Regions from separate parts of the Photorhabdus antumapuensis genome, predicted to be linked through region 3. Evidence: riboswitches for the same ligand, from Rfam matches in the RefSeq annotation. Region 3 holds a riboswitch; each other region holds the start of a gene.
The links. Region 3 has a riboswitch for thiamine pyrophosphate ahead of thiD (bifunctional hydroxymethylpyrimidine kinase/phosphomethylpyrimidine kinase). Riboswitches for the same ligand answer to the same signal wherever they lie in the genome.
Positions count from the first base shown of each region.

Region 1: linked by a shared signal. The riboswitch ahead of thiB (thiamine ABC transporter substrate binding subunit) and the one ahead of thiD (bifunctional hydroxymethylpyrimidine kinase/phosphomethylpyrimidine kinase) in region 3 are both predicted to bind thiamine pyrophosphate.
Region 2: linked by a shared signal. The riboswitch ahead of thiC (phosphomethylpyrimidine synthase ThiC) and the one ahead of thiD (bifunctional hydroxymethylpyrimidine kinase/phosphomethylpyrimidine kinase) in region 3 are both predicted to bind thiamine pyrophosphate.

Region 1 is NZ_JAHZMK010000032.1:110,627-115,029, reverse strand. Features, by position in the region: gene thiP (thiamine/thiamine pyrophosphate ABC transporter permease ThiP) at 1-1,586, opposite strand, end outside; gene thiB (thiamine ABC transporter substrate binding subunit) at 1,562-2,575, opposite strand; TPP riboswitch at 2,648-2,752, opposite strand; gene rppH (RNA pyrophosphohydrolase) at 2,866-3,396, shown strand; gene ptsP (phosphoenolpyruvate--protein phosphotransferase) at 3,406-4,403, shown strand, end outside.
Region 2 is NZ_JAHZMK010000055.1:24,972-29,374, forward strand. Features, by position in the region: gene thiC (phosphomethylpyrimidine synthase ThiC) at 1-1,503, opposite strand, end outside; TPP riboswitch at 1,610-1,735, opposite strand; gene KZ793_RS19985 (aKG-HExxH-type peptide beta-hydroxylase) at 2,134-3,084, shown strand; gene KZ793_RS19990 (MFS transporter) at 3,071-4,312, shown strand; gene KZ793_RS19995 (DUF6817 domain-containing protein) at 4,309-4,403, shown strand, end outside.
Region 3 is NZ_JAHZMK010000010.1:22,105-26,507, forward strand. Features, by position in the region: gene KZ793_RS02230 (amino acid permease) at 1-825, shown strand, start outside; gene pagP (lipid IV(A) palmitoyltransferase PagP) at 893-1,516, opposite strand; gene cspE (transcription antiterminator/RNA stability regulator CspE) at 2,115-2,324, shown strand; TPP riboswitch at 2,565-2,657, shown strand; gene thiD (bifunctional hydroxymethylpyrimidine kinase/phosphomethylpyrimidine kinase) at 2,699-3,499, shown strand; gene fbaB (class I fructose-bisphosphate aldolase) at 3,765-4,403, opposite strand, start outside.

The DNA of each region.
Region 1 (4,403 bases), on a different contig from region 3:
GGTAAGCGTTCAAGTAAACTAAACAGCATAAAACATAACAGTAACAGCAACAAAGCAGTGATCGCACCATCCTGACTACGGTAAGCCCCGATTTGCTGGTAGAGATAGAAGGGCAGTGTACGGAAATCTTCATTACCAAATAGTGCTACAACACCAAAATCTCCAATGGAAAGGACACAAGCAAAGGCCAGCGCTTGTGCCAGAGGAACTTTCAGTGCTTTTAGTTCAATCCAGCGCAGTCGGTTAATACCTTGAATATTTAGGGAGCGACACAGTGGATTATAGCGAGCCGCCAGATCTTTCATTGGATTATCCAGAACTTTCAGTGCATAGGGGATTGCCATCAGTGCGTTGGTTAAAATCACTAGACCGTAGGGTGAACGGGGCAGGCCAATGGTATTGTTGAGCAACAGAAAGAATCCTGTTGCCAATACAATGCCGGGCATAGAGAGGATCAATAAACCACTCATCTCCATTGCTTGTCCCCAGTGAGGAGAATAACGCAGGTACAGCTCACGGCTGCTCCACAGTAGCATCATAGTGAATAAAACACATAATAACCCCGCGCCTAAAGCAATGACCACTGAGGTGATAAATGCTTGCCACAATGCAGGCTGGCGCAATACGTTAAGCAACCCGCTGTTAAGCCCATCCATGATAACCGCCAATAATGGCGGTACGAGTAGTAATAATGCTGCGATAATTAACACGCTGTCGCAGATTTTTCTCAACAAAGTATCCTGTGGATTACGCCATTGTTGTTGGTTGCTGTAGCCGACAGATAGAGTACTGTTAAGTTTCTGACTAAGGAGCACAAGGCCAAGGCAGCAGGTAATCTGAATCAACGCCAATAACGCGGCCCGGTTGAGATCGTAGTCATAGCTTAACGCTTGATAGATTGCCAGTTCGACAGTTGTTGCGGCCGGTCCGCCACCTAACGCCAGTACGGTAGCAAAACTGGCGAAACAGAGCATAAAAATCAGTGCGCCGGTGGGTAGGATCTGGCGGCGCAGATAAGGCCATTCAACAAAACGGAAATGTTGCCATTCATTCATACCTAGCTGCGCCGCTAATTGTCGTTGTTCTACCGCAATGTTTTCCAGCGATTGCAGTAAAAGCCGTGTTGCCAGTGGCATATTAAAGAAAATATGTGCCAGCAAAATGCCGGGTAAACCGTAAGGGGTGAAATGGTAATTGATTCCGGCCCATTCACAAAACTGAGCTAACCAGCCGACTCGACCATAGACCGTCAGAATGCCGAATAGGGCGACTAGCACGGGCAAAACCAGTGTCATGGCACACAGGCGTAGAAAGAGGGTTCGGCCTGGAAAATGACGGCGATAGAGTGCCCTGGAAAGAAAAATAGCCGGGATCACAGAAAATAGTGCTGATAAAAAGGCTTGCCAGAATGTGAAGCGTACCACGTGCCACAAATAGCGATCTTCTATCAGTAAATACCAATCACTTGCAGGTGAATTAAACCAGAGCGCACCAAATGCCAGTAAGGCGACTAACAGTAAAAGACCGGAGGCAATGATCCCCGGTAACAGCCATCCGGCCATCAGCGGCTGACAGCGCTTTGCCATGCACGAATCCATTGATTACGGTATTTTGCGACTTCTTCTGCGGGATATTGCAGAGATTTTTCAGGTATTGAAAGCTGTGAATACACTTCTGGGAGTGGGATATTAATGACCGGATACATCCAGTTAGTGGTTGGAATTTCCTGTTGGAAAGCTGGAGTCAACATAAACTGCATAAATTTCTGGGCAAGTTCCGGTTGCTTGCTGGAGGCCAGTTGTGCGGCTACTTCGACTTGCAGGTAATGACCTTCACTAAAAGTAGCTGCCGCATAGTTGTCTTTCTTCTCAGATAACAGGTGGTAGCCTGGTGAAGAGGTATAACTCAGCACCAGATCACCTTCTCCTTTCAGAAACAGGCCATAAGCTTCACTCCAGCCTTTAGTAACAGTCAGTGTTTTCTTTGCCAGTTTTTGCCAGGCTTGCGGTGCGTCATCACCATAAATTTTCTGTATCCACAATAACAAACCTTGCCCCGGAGTGCTGGTGCGAGGATCTTGATAGATCACTTTCCAGTTATTGTGGCTATTGATCAGCTCATCCATGCTTTTTGGCGGGTTTGGTAAAGTCTTTTTGTTGTAAATGAAGGCAAAATAGCCATAGTCATAAGGAATGAATATCTGGTTATGCCATGACACCGGCAGTGCCAGCTTGCTGATATCTACTTGACTTTCAGTGAACAGCCCTGTTTGTTGAGCCGCTTGAATTAAGTTGTTATCCAACCCAAGAATAATATCAGCAGCAGTACGCTTGCCTTCCATTCTTAGGCGATTGAGCAGAGAAACACCATCTTCCAGAGCAACCAGTTTCAGTTCACAGTTACATTCAGCTTCAAACGCTTTTTTAATTGCGGGTCCGGGTCCCCATTCTGCGGCAAAAGAATCATAGGTATAAACCGTTAATATCGGCTTGGCCTGTACAACCTGACTCAATAGCAACGTAGGGGCTGATAGGGCCGCCAGTACGATTAATTTGGAAAATAACGTTTTAAACACTTTGCTCTCCTTACATTAATAGGATTGGCAAAGGATTTGAGGAAGTGCTAAACGGCAAGATAATGTCTGTGAAATAGTTAGCAGCTCAAATCCCTACGCCGGTATTAGCCGGATCAGGTTCGGCGGGTTTACTCTCAGCAAGGCTGTTTTGAACAGCCAGCACCCCGTTGAGATGGCGCTATTGTAGAGATTTAGCTAGCGACTGCAAAGTCCAATGATAGAGGTTTACCACTTGAGGGTAGTGTGAAACAATTAGTCATCTTTCAAATTTAGTTTATCGAGGTAGTCTGGTGATCGATGATGATGGCTACCGCCCGAATGTAGGAATTGTAATTTGTAATCGGCAAGGCCAGGTTTTGTGGGCTCGGCGTTATGGGCAGCATTCCTGGCAATTTCCTCAAGGGGGCATTAATCCGGGGGAATCACCAGAACAGGCTATGTACCGGGAACTGTATGAAGAAGTAGGGTTAGGTCGGAAAGATGTACGCGTTCTGGCTTCTACGCGTAATTGGTTGCGTTACAAATTACCCAAGCGTTTGGTGCGTTGGGATACACGACCTGTCTGTATTGGTCAAAAACAGCGGTGGTTTTTATTACAACTGCTCTGTAATGAAGACGATATTAATGTGCAACACAGTAATACCCCGGAGTTCGATGGTTGGCGTTGGGTCAGCTATTGGTATCCTGTCCGGCAGGTTGTCTCTTTTAAGCGTGATGTTTATCGGCGCGTGATGAAAGAGTTTGCTTCGGTTGTAATGCCAATGCAGGAAAGCGTATCTCTGCCACGTTCTTCGTATTCTTATCGTCGAAAAAGAAGTTAGGTGAGTTCCATGCTCATGCGCTTACGGGAAATTGTTGAAAAAGTTGCTATGGCAACCAATCTGGCCGAAGCGCTTGAGCTATTGGTGAACGAGACCTGTCTGGCAATGAACACGGATGTCTGTTCTATCTATCTTGCTGATCATCAACGGCGGTGTTATTACCTGATGGCAACCCGAGGATTGAGGAAACCCCGAGGAAGGACTATCAGTTTGGCTTTTGGTGAGGGAGTTGTTGGGCAAGTTGGTCAATTGTCTGAACTGATTAATCTGGCGGATGTCCGCAGCCATCCAAGTTTCAAATATTTGCCTCAAGTTAAAGAGGATAGCTTCCGCGCTTTTTTGGGTGTTCCACTGGTCTATCGCCGCCAGTTGCAAGGTGTTTTAGTCGTTCAGCAGCAGGAACAACGCCTGTTCAATGAAACTGAAGAGTCCTTTATGGTGACGCTTGCGACGCAACTGGCAGTGATCCTTGCTCAAGCTCAGACTAAGGGTTTGTTTGGTCAGTACCGGCAGACCAGAATTAAAGCGCTGACAATTTCCAATGGCATCGTGATGGCTCAGGGATGGCAAGATTGTTCCCAACCCTCACTTGACCAAATTTTTGAAGCCTCAACCCTCGATCATGCAGCAGAACGTTCTCGTTTGATTCAGGCACTTGAAGATGCGACCGCAGAATGTCGTCGTCTTAGTAAACGTTTTACTGCGGGTTCTCAAAAAGAGAGTGCCGCGATTTTTAATCTCTATTCTTACCTTTTGAATGATCCCCAGTTGAAACAAGATCTGTTCTCCTGTGTTGAACAGGGCTCTGTTGCGCAATGGGCCGTTAAACAGGTTATTGAGAAATACGCAGAACAATTCGCCAGCTTGCAAGATGCTTATATGCGGGAAAGGGCATCAGATCTACGGGCGCTTGGACAGCGATTATTATTTCATCTGGATGATTCACTTACTACCAGCCATCAGTGGCCTGAATGGTTCATTCTGGTTGCAGATGAACTGAGTGCCAA
Region 2 (4,403 bases), on a different contig from region 3:
CCAGCCGATCATGGCCGCCCCGATACCTGAGGTGAAATGGTCATAACCGGGTGCAATATCTGTTGTTAGTGGACCAAGGGTATAGAAAGGGGCTTCGTGACAATGTTCCAATTCTTCCGTCATATTGCGGCGGATCATTTGCATAGGAATATGTCCGGGGCCTTCGATCATCACCTGAACATCATATTCCCAGGCAATTTTGGTCAGTTCACCTAATGTGTGCAGTTCTGCAAACTGCGCTTCATCGTTAGCATCCTGAATAGAACCGGGGCGTAGACCGTCTCCCAATGATAGAGAAACATCATAAGCGGCGCAGATTTCACAAATTTCACGGAAATGTTGGTAGAGGAAGTTTTCTTGATGATGTGACAGACACCATTTCGCCATAATTGAACCTCCGCGGGAAACGATCCCAGTAAGGCGTTTGGCTGTCATTGGTACATAGCGTAGTAATACACCTGCATGAATGGTGAAGTAATCTACCCCTTGTTCTGCTTGTTCCAGCAAGGTATCACGGAATATTTCCCAGGTGAGATTTTCCGCCACGCCATTGACTTTCTCCAGTGCCTGATAAATAGGGACTGTACCGATAGGAACCGGGCTGTTACGTAAGATCCATTCGCGGGTTTCGTGGATATAACGGCCAGTGGAGAGATCCATTACCGTATCTGCCCCCCAACGGGTAGACCAGATTAACTTTTCTACTTCTTCCTCAATAGAAGAGGTGACGGAAGAGTTACCGATATTAGCGTTAACCTTCACTAGAAAATTGCGACCAATAATCATCGGTTCTGATTCAGGATGATTAATATTGGCAGGAATAATTGCCCGACCAGCAGCGACTTCTTGGCGGACAAATTCTGGAGTGATATTTTCCGGCAACTGAGCGCCAAAACTTTGTCCGGGATGTTGCTGGCGTAACACATCACCGTGGATACGTTCGCGTCCCATATTTTCCCGCAGTGCGATAAATTCCATTTCCGGTGTGATGATGCCTTGACGGGCATAGTGCAGTTGAGTAACGAGTTTGCCTCTACGGGCTTTTAATGGACGGGGGCGATTATTGAAACGTAAATGATCGAGACCGGCATCCGTCAGGCGTTGCTGAGTGAAATCGGAGCCGAGGGTGGCAACAGGTTCAGTATCTTGGCGTTCGTCGATCCACGGTTGGCGTAGTTTGGTTAACCCAACATGTACATCCAGCATGGAATCAGGATCGCCATAAGCGCCGGAAGTATCGTAAACAGGGATAGCTTCGTTTTCCTCATATTGCGGTTCTTCTTTAGTTCCACCAATTAAAGTGGGCGATAACTGAATTTCACGCATTGGGACTTGGATATCGTCACGTGAACCTTGGAGATAAATTCGTCGAGAATTAGGGAATGCGACTCCCTGAATAGAATTAATAAATTCCTGAGCGGCATCGCGTTGAGCTTTACGTGGGCGTGCCGGGCTGGGTTTTGGTGAAATATCAGTTGCAGGGATAACAATATTATTAGACATAGCAAATTCCTAACCGTGTTATTGGGAAAGTTGCTTGTCTGGAGCTCGCAGGGAGTAATAATTGATGTCTGGACAGACCCGTGGTGAAAACTGGGTGGGCTGACAGCGGCTGATTACTCTTGTTCCCTTCGCAGGTATTAACCCGATCAGGTTCCGCGGATCCCGAATTAACGGTCTCAGCCTGTGTATGCTGCAATAAAACAGCTTACGCTAGGCACTCCGACAAGAAAGTAAGCAGTAGTATAGAAGGGATTATGAAAACTACAACCCTTACTGATTGAAAGTATTTACAGTGACCAGGTTAATTGTTGCCAGCCTTGTTGTTGTGCTTGGGTTTTTAAACGGATATTGATGGTAATCACAAAATTATTTTGTGATTACTACCTCATTTTATGGATTGTTTAGTGGATAAATAATAAATATTTTCTATGTTAAATATTGTTTAGCTAAACGTTATTCTTTCGATGATAATTTGTTGAGGAAGTAGGTTATGAAAAACTTTGACTCTTCTAAAGTGGTTAAAATTAAGTCGCCATTGTCTGGCTGGGCTGTCAATGACAAAAATGATGATTAATTGATGATCATTCCCCTTCGTATTTTGTACGAAGGGGAATAATATGGAGCTTGAAGATGAATATTGCTACGACATGTTATCCACATCTGCAATTCCGTTCTGATTTCGAGTTACAGATCCGTAATTCACTTGAATATTTAATTGAAATAACAGAGTCTGATTTTAAAGTTCCTGATGAATTTTTTATAAAGTGGGATTTATGTGCTTCTCATTATTTGGCTATCGATGCGGCCGAAAAGGGTAATAAGGAACTATGTATTAATTACATTCGGAATGCTATAGAAAAATGTCAGGGTTACACGGGAAAGCCAGTGCTATCTATTAAAGCATTGGATTATTTTATCGAGCCTGTATTTGATATGAACATGCTTTTTAAAATATTGGAGCAGGATGATAAAGGAGTCAGGGTTGGATACCGATTTGTACATGAAGTAAAAGAGGATATAAGGAAGATACAAGAAGCACTGGAATTATTGAAAAATTATGATGAAAATACCTATCTTGAATGTGTATCTTTTATTGACACAATATATCTTACCGGAAAAACAGAAGGAAATTATATCAGGTCAGGTTGCAATTTTAATATGTGGGGAATGATCCTACTTTATAGTGCGGATGAAAATAGTGTACCTTACTATATTGAGCATATCGTTCATGAATGTGCACATCATGCATTAAATATTATTAATGCTCAAGATTATATTGTCTTGAATGATCCTGAAGAACGTTATAAAGCTCCATTTCGTGAAGATGGCAGACCCATGATCGGCATATTTCATGCCTATTTTGTACTTAACCGAATTTGTCAAACTTTATATAAAATGTCTAATATATACTCTGGTATTTATGAAGAAGAAATTAGATCACGATTTAATATTGCGTTGAAAAAATTTTTGGATACAAAAGAGATAATAGATAATCATGCAGAATTGACAGAAATCGGGCATGCTATCGCAGATAGCATCAGTGAAGAAATGAATAGGATTATTCCCAGTGAAGTTAAATGATGATTTTTGGAAAATACGATCTTCGGAAGCATTATATATTTTGAGTTCACGAATAATTGTAGCTCTGGTCACTTTAAGTCTTATTAAGAGTAACCATCTAATATTGTCTTCGTATTTTCTTTTTGTTTATTTTCTTTCAAGAACTATTTCAGGGCTTGTTCTGTCACACCTTTTTGACCATCTTGATAAGAAAAAAATTCTCGTTGCACTCAATCTTATATTTCTTTTTTTAACAATATATTACCTTTATAACATTAGTTACGATGGGTCAATATACTTTTTCTTCATCATTAGTATTATACTTGGCTTAATCGATGCTCTTTATTCTCCTGTTGTGAATGCTTATATCCCATTTATTGTCAGTAAACATGAACTTGATGAGGCATATCGTAAGACATTTTTGTTGCAGGCGTCTCTGAATGTGTTTGGTATCGGTTTAGGAATGGCAGGATATGAAGTTATAGGGATAATTAATATGACATGGACGTTATGTGGGTTAATTGTCCTATCCGTATACATTTTATATGGAATAAACAATCGGGGGATAGGGATCTTACAGAAGAAGGAAGATAATCCTTCTTCTGCACTTAACAGCCTAAGACTTTTCTTTCGTTATCGTTTTGAGCCGTATTGGGCCCTTTCATCACTGTTAGTGAATATGATTCTGGTTCCGTTTTCTTCTCTTGTTATTCCATATTTTGTAGAGTCAGTAAAACATTCAAGTGCTATTGTGATCGGAATAATAGAAGCGAGTGCTGCTATTGGTGCAATCTGTGCTTCAGTATTTTTCCAATCCTATTTTGAAAAAATATACGGTAAAGTACGTACCGTTATTTTCTCATTTTTCATGATAGGATTATGTTTGGTCGGTTTATCTTTCTTCATCAGCCATATTGTATGGTGTCTTTTGGCTTTTTTAATTGGAGTATCTGTTGTACTGAATAATATCAGTATAGAATCCAGTCGTTCCATTGCTATACCTGAAAGACATAGAGTAAAAATACAAACCATTCATACTGCTTTTATTGGGTTAGGAAATCCTTTTGGTTTCATCCTTTTCTCTATGATAATAGAAAAATGGAATTATTCTATTGTACTTCTTATTGGTGGTTTTCTAATATGTGTTGTTGCTCTATTACTGAAATATATTCCTATGTTTGATGATTTACTTAGTAAAAATAAAGAAGAAATAGATTCTATTTATGATAAAAATTATGGTGATTTATGAGCATATTGACAAAAGTTAAAAAGTTTTACCAAATTGATAAAGACAAGATATACGATCGTCATCATTCGTCACACTTGGTTAATACTGCTAA
Region 3 (4,403 bases):
ACTAACCTTTGGCAGCATGGCGGCTTTATGCCTAATGGGATCTCCAGCCTTATTATGGCAATGGCTGTAATCATGTTCTCTTTTGGTGGGTTGGAACTGGTGGGTATTACCGCAGCAGAAGCGGAAAATCCACGTATTAGTATTCCTAAGGCTACCAATCAGGTGGTATACAGAATATTGATTTTCTATATCGGTTCTCTGACCGTGTTGTTGTCGCTTTATCCATGGGGCAATGTCGTTGAAGGTGAAAGCCCATTTGTTATGATTTTTCACAACCTGGATAGTTTCTGGGTGGCTAACGTTCTGAATATTGTTGTCCTGACTGCTGCATTATCCGTTTATAACAGCGGTGTGTATTGCAACAGTCGAATGCTGTACGGTTTAGCAAAACAAGGCAATGCTCCTGGGATGTTGAAAAGAGTTAATGAGAGTGGTGTTCCTATCAGAGCTATTGTTATATCTGCTTTGGCAACGTCCATTGGCGTATTGATCAATTATGTGATGCCGGGTAAAGCATTTGAGTTATTAATGGCGTTGGTGGTAACAACGTTGGTGATTAATTGGGTCATGATCTGTATGGCGCATTTAAAATTCCGGGCAGAAAAAGTTAAACAGGGGATAGAGCCATCATTTAAGGCATTTTGGTATCCATTCGGTAATTATCTGTGTCTGGTTTTCCTTGCCTTTATACTTGTCATTATTTTGATGATGGATAGCATCCGTATTTCAGTCATCCTGATGCCATTCTGGGTGGGGGTGTTATGGATTGGGTTTTTAATGTCCCATTCCCGCCGTGATAAAATGAAAACAGAGGAGCAGGGATAACATATACCTGGATTATCACTATAAAAATACCAGGCTGATGTTACGCAGCCTGGTATTTTTTATCCGGTTACCACTGCCAACGTAACCAAGCGAAGAGTACATTACCGTTGTTATATGTGCCGGGAATGTACGTTCCTTGAAGCGATAACCGATCATATTCTATGGAGAATAACGGTAATGGGAGTGGAATAGGGACATAATAATAATCATGACGAGCTGTAACGCTCAGAGTGAAACCAATTCCCATTCGGAAACCATCTAAATCACCGGGTATCCACATCTTCTGAAATCCATAACCAACGATGGGTTCCAAACGGTTATGAGAATCCATAAAAGCCATTGCATAAAGGGAATGCCAATCATTGTCTTCGTCGTAACGATATTTACCATAGCCGAAACCCCAGGGGCGCTCATTATATTTATCGGTTTTCTCCTTATCGTAGGTATGTCTGTTATGCCAAGTAATTACCGGCAGATAAAGTTCATTGTTGGGTTCATCCCAAGTGAGAGCGACATTATTGCTGAATTTTTCCCATAAACTGCCTGAATTGTTGCCATAACTGATCAGTGTGTGGGATTCAGTGGTTGTTAATGATTTGTTAGTAATATCTGCCGTTGTTGCAAACACTGTCCCAGATGAGACTAAAAGAGTAGCTGATAGGGTACAGGCTGCGGTTAAATCAAACTTCATTATTTATTGCTCCAATTTCCCGACGACATAAATTGGGAAGATCCTCTGTATCACGTAAAATATGACAAACATCTAAATTCAGGAATTCTACTCTTGCTATTTTCAATAAAAGTTAAACAAAAAATTAATATTAAGATGTGATAGGTATTAACTGGGTATATTTAATACTGATATTTTAGTTGACTAATATTGGAAGTGTGTTGATTTTTTTCACTACAAACTGTAGAGATTGGTCTCTATGGACATACTATCGATATAAAAAATCCAATAATAAGATAGTCAAAATAAATTAGAGTTATTTATGTTATCTGGGGTTTTGTTGAGTGGATAAACTGTAAGCTAATTAGGATAACCTTGGGTTTTCAAATTTTTGCAGCTATGTTAAACAATAATTGTTGTTAAGAATTTTAAATATGTGCGTTAGCTCCATAGCTGATAAAAAATGGCTTGCCATCATATTAAGAATATGTGATAAATCGTTCGGGTAAACGAGGTATGGTTCTGTTATAGGGTTCTGTTAATAGCAGCAACTTGCTCTAGTTTTTATGTTGCGCCGAACGGCGAATTAGAATTAAGTGATCCAAAGGAAATTCTTAAAATGGCAAAAATCACTGGTACTGTAAAGTGGTTCAACGAATCTAAAGGTTTTGGTTTTATTACTCCGGCTGATGGTAGCAAAGATGTGTTTGTACATTTCAGTGCTATTCAGAGCGAGGGTTTTAAAACTCTGGCCGAAGGTCAAAAAGTTGAGTTTGAAATTCAGGACGGTCAGAAAGGTCCTTCTGCGGCAAACGTTACTGCAGCATAACTTCTTTTTGTCAATCATTTTGGATTGACGAAGTAAATTTGTTGTCTGTTTGATTTTTTTATTGGCAACAATGATATACCCAATGGATTTCAAGATGCATCGCGACGGCAAGGGAGCGAATCCCCGGGAGCATAGATAACTATGTGACCGGGGTGAGTGAGAGCAGCCAACAAAGAGGCAACTTGAAAGATAACGGGTATATACCAATATCACCCTGTTAGTTATCTGATAGGGTGTTTTTGTTTTGACTCGGGGCGCTCTTCGCTGAGCTGAGATGGACCCGTAATACCTGATCTGGATAATGCCAGCGTAGGGAAGTCGAGGTGTCTTTTTCCTGATACTTGCTTTTCTTTTGCTGGTTGGAAGGAGTACCTATGATAAGAATCAATTCACTGACAATTGCTGGTACTGATCCTAGTGGTGGTGCTGGCATTCAAGCCGACCTAAAAACTTTCTCTGCACTTGGTGCTTATGGCACAACAGTAATGACGGCGCTTGTTGCGCAAAATACCTGTGGTGTGCAATCTATTTATGATATCGATCCTACTTTTGTTGCGGCACAGCTTGAATCTGTGTTGTCAGATATCAGAATTGATAGCGCTAAGATAGGCATGTTATCTAATGCAGCCAACGTTGCCGTTGTTGCCGACGCAATAAGTCGTTATTCCGTTCCTTATGTTGTATTGGATACGGTAATGATTGCGAAAAGTGGCGATCCGTTGCTGGCGTCGGAAGCGGTTTCCGAGGTTGTTGAACGATTATTACCGAAGACTTCGTTGATTACCCCAAATTTGCCGGAAGCCGCAGCGATATTGAAATGCCCTGTAGCAAAAACCGAAACGGAGATGCAAAAACAAGGGCGTGAATTATTATCGCTAGGATGCGAAGCCGTTTTACTGAAAGGCGGGCACCTTACAGAACATGAAAGCCCTGATTGGCTATTTACTGTTGAGGGAGAATGGCGTTTTACTGCGCCCAGAATTAATACTCGTCATACACATGGTACAGGGTGTACGCTCTCCGCTGCACTGGCCGCTTTACGTCCGCGTTATTCGAATTGGCAGACAACATTGCCTGTTGCCAAATCATACCTCCAGACGGCGTTAGAACAAGCGGACTCGTTAGATGTAGGAAAAGGAATTGGGCCTGTGCACCATTTTCATCAGTGGTGGTGAGAGTATGATTGGCGTTTTCGGGATTTGGTGAGAAAGTGATAATGAACAAGAAGAGTAAGGTGTTTATGCTGTGAGGGCAGTATAACTCAGCTTTGGTAGCGACTTACGATCTATACCTAATAGATTTCGAGTTGCAGCGCGGCGGCAAGTGAACGAATCCCCAGGAGCATAGATAACTATGTGACTGGGGTGAGTGAAAGCCGCCAACAAAGCAGCAGCTTGAAAGATGAAGGGTATATTCATTATCACCGGCGATAAGCTTGATTTAGGCTATAGTGACTTGCTTATCCAGATAGACATCTTGAACTGCATTAATCAGTTCAATGCCTTCTTTCATGGATTTTTTGAACGCCTTACGGCCGAGGATTAGCCCCATACCGCCAGCGCGTTTATTAATGACAGCGGTACGAACGGAGTCACTCAAATCATTATTACCGGATGCACCACCTGAGTTAATCATACCGGCGCGACCCATGTAGCAGTTAGCTATCTGATAACGGACCAGATCGATAGGATGATCGGTAGTTAAATTAGTGTAAACACGTTTATCGGTATGACCAAAGCCAATCGCCGTATAGCCGCCGTTATTTTCGGCCATTTTTTGTTTAACGATATCGGCACCGATAGTGGCTGCCAAATGGTTAGCCTGGCCTGTTAGGTCTGCACTGGAGTGATAATCTACCCCCTCTTTTTTGAAGGCGGAATTACGTAGGTAGGCCCACAATACCGTTACCATGCCCAATTCATGCGCCCGTTTAAAGGCGGCTGAAATTTCCTCAATTTGACGCCGTGATTCAATAGAACCAAAGTAAATTGTTGCTCCAACGGCAACAGCGCCCATCTCGAATGCTTGTTCAACACTGGCATATAAAGTTTGATCATATTGAGCGGGATAGCTCAGTGC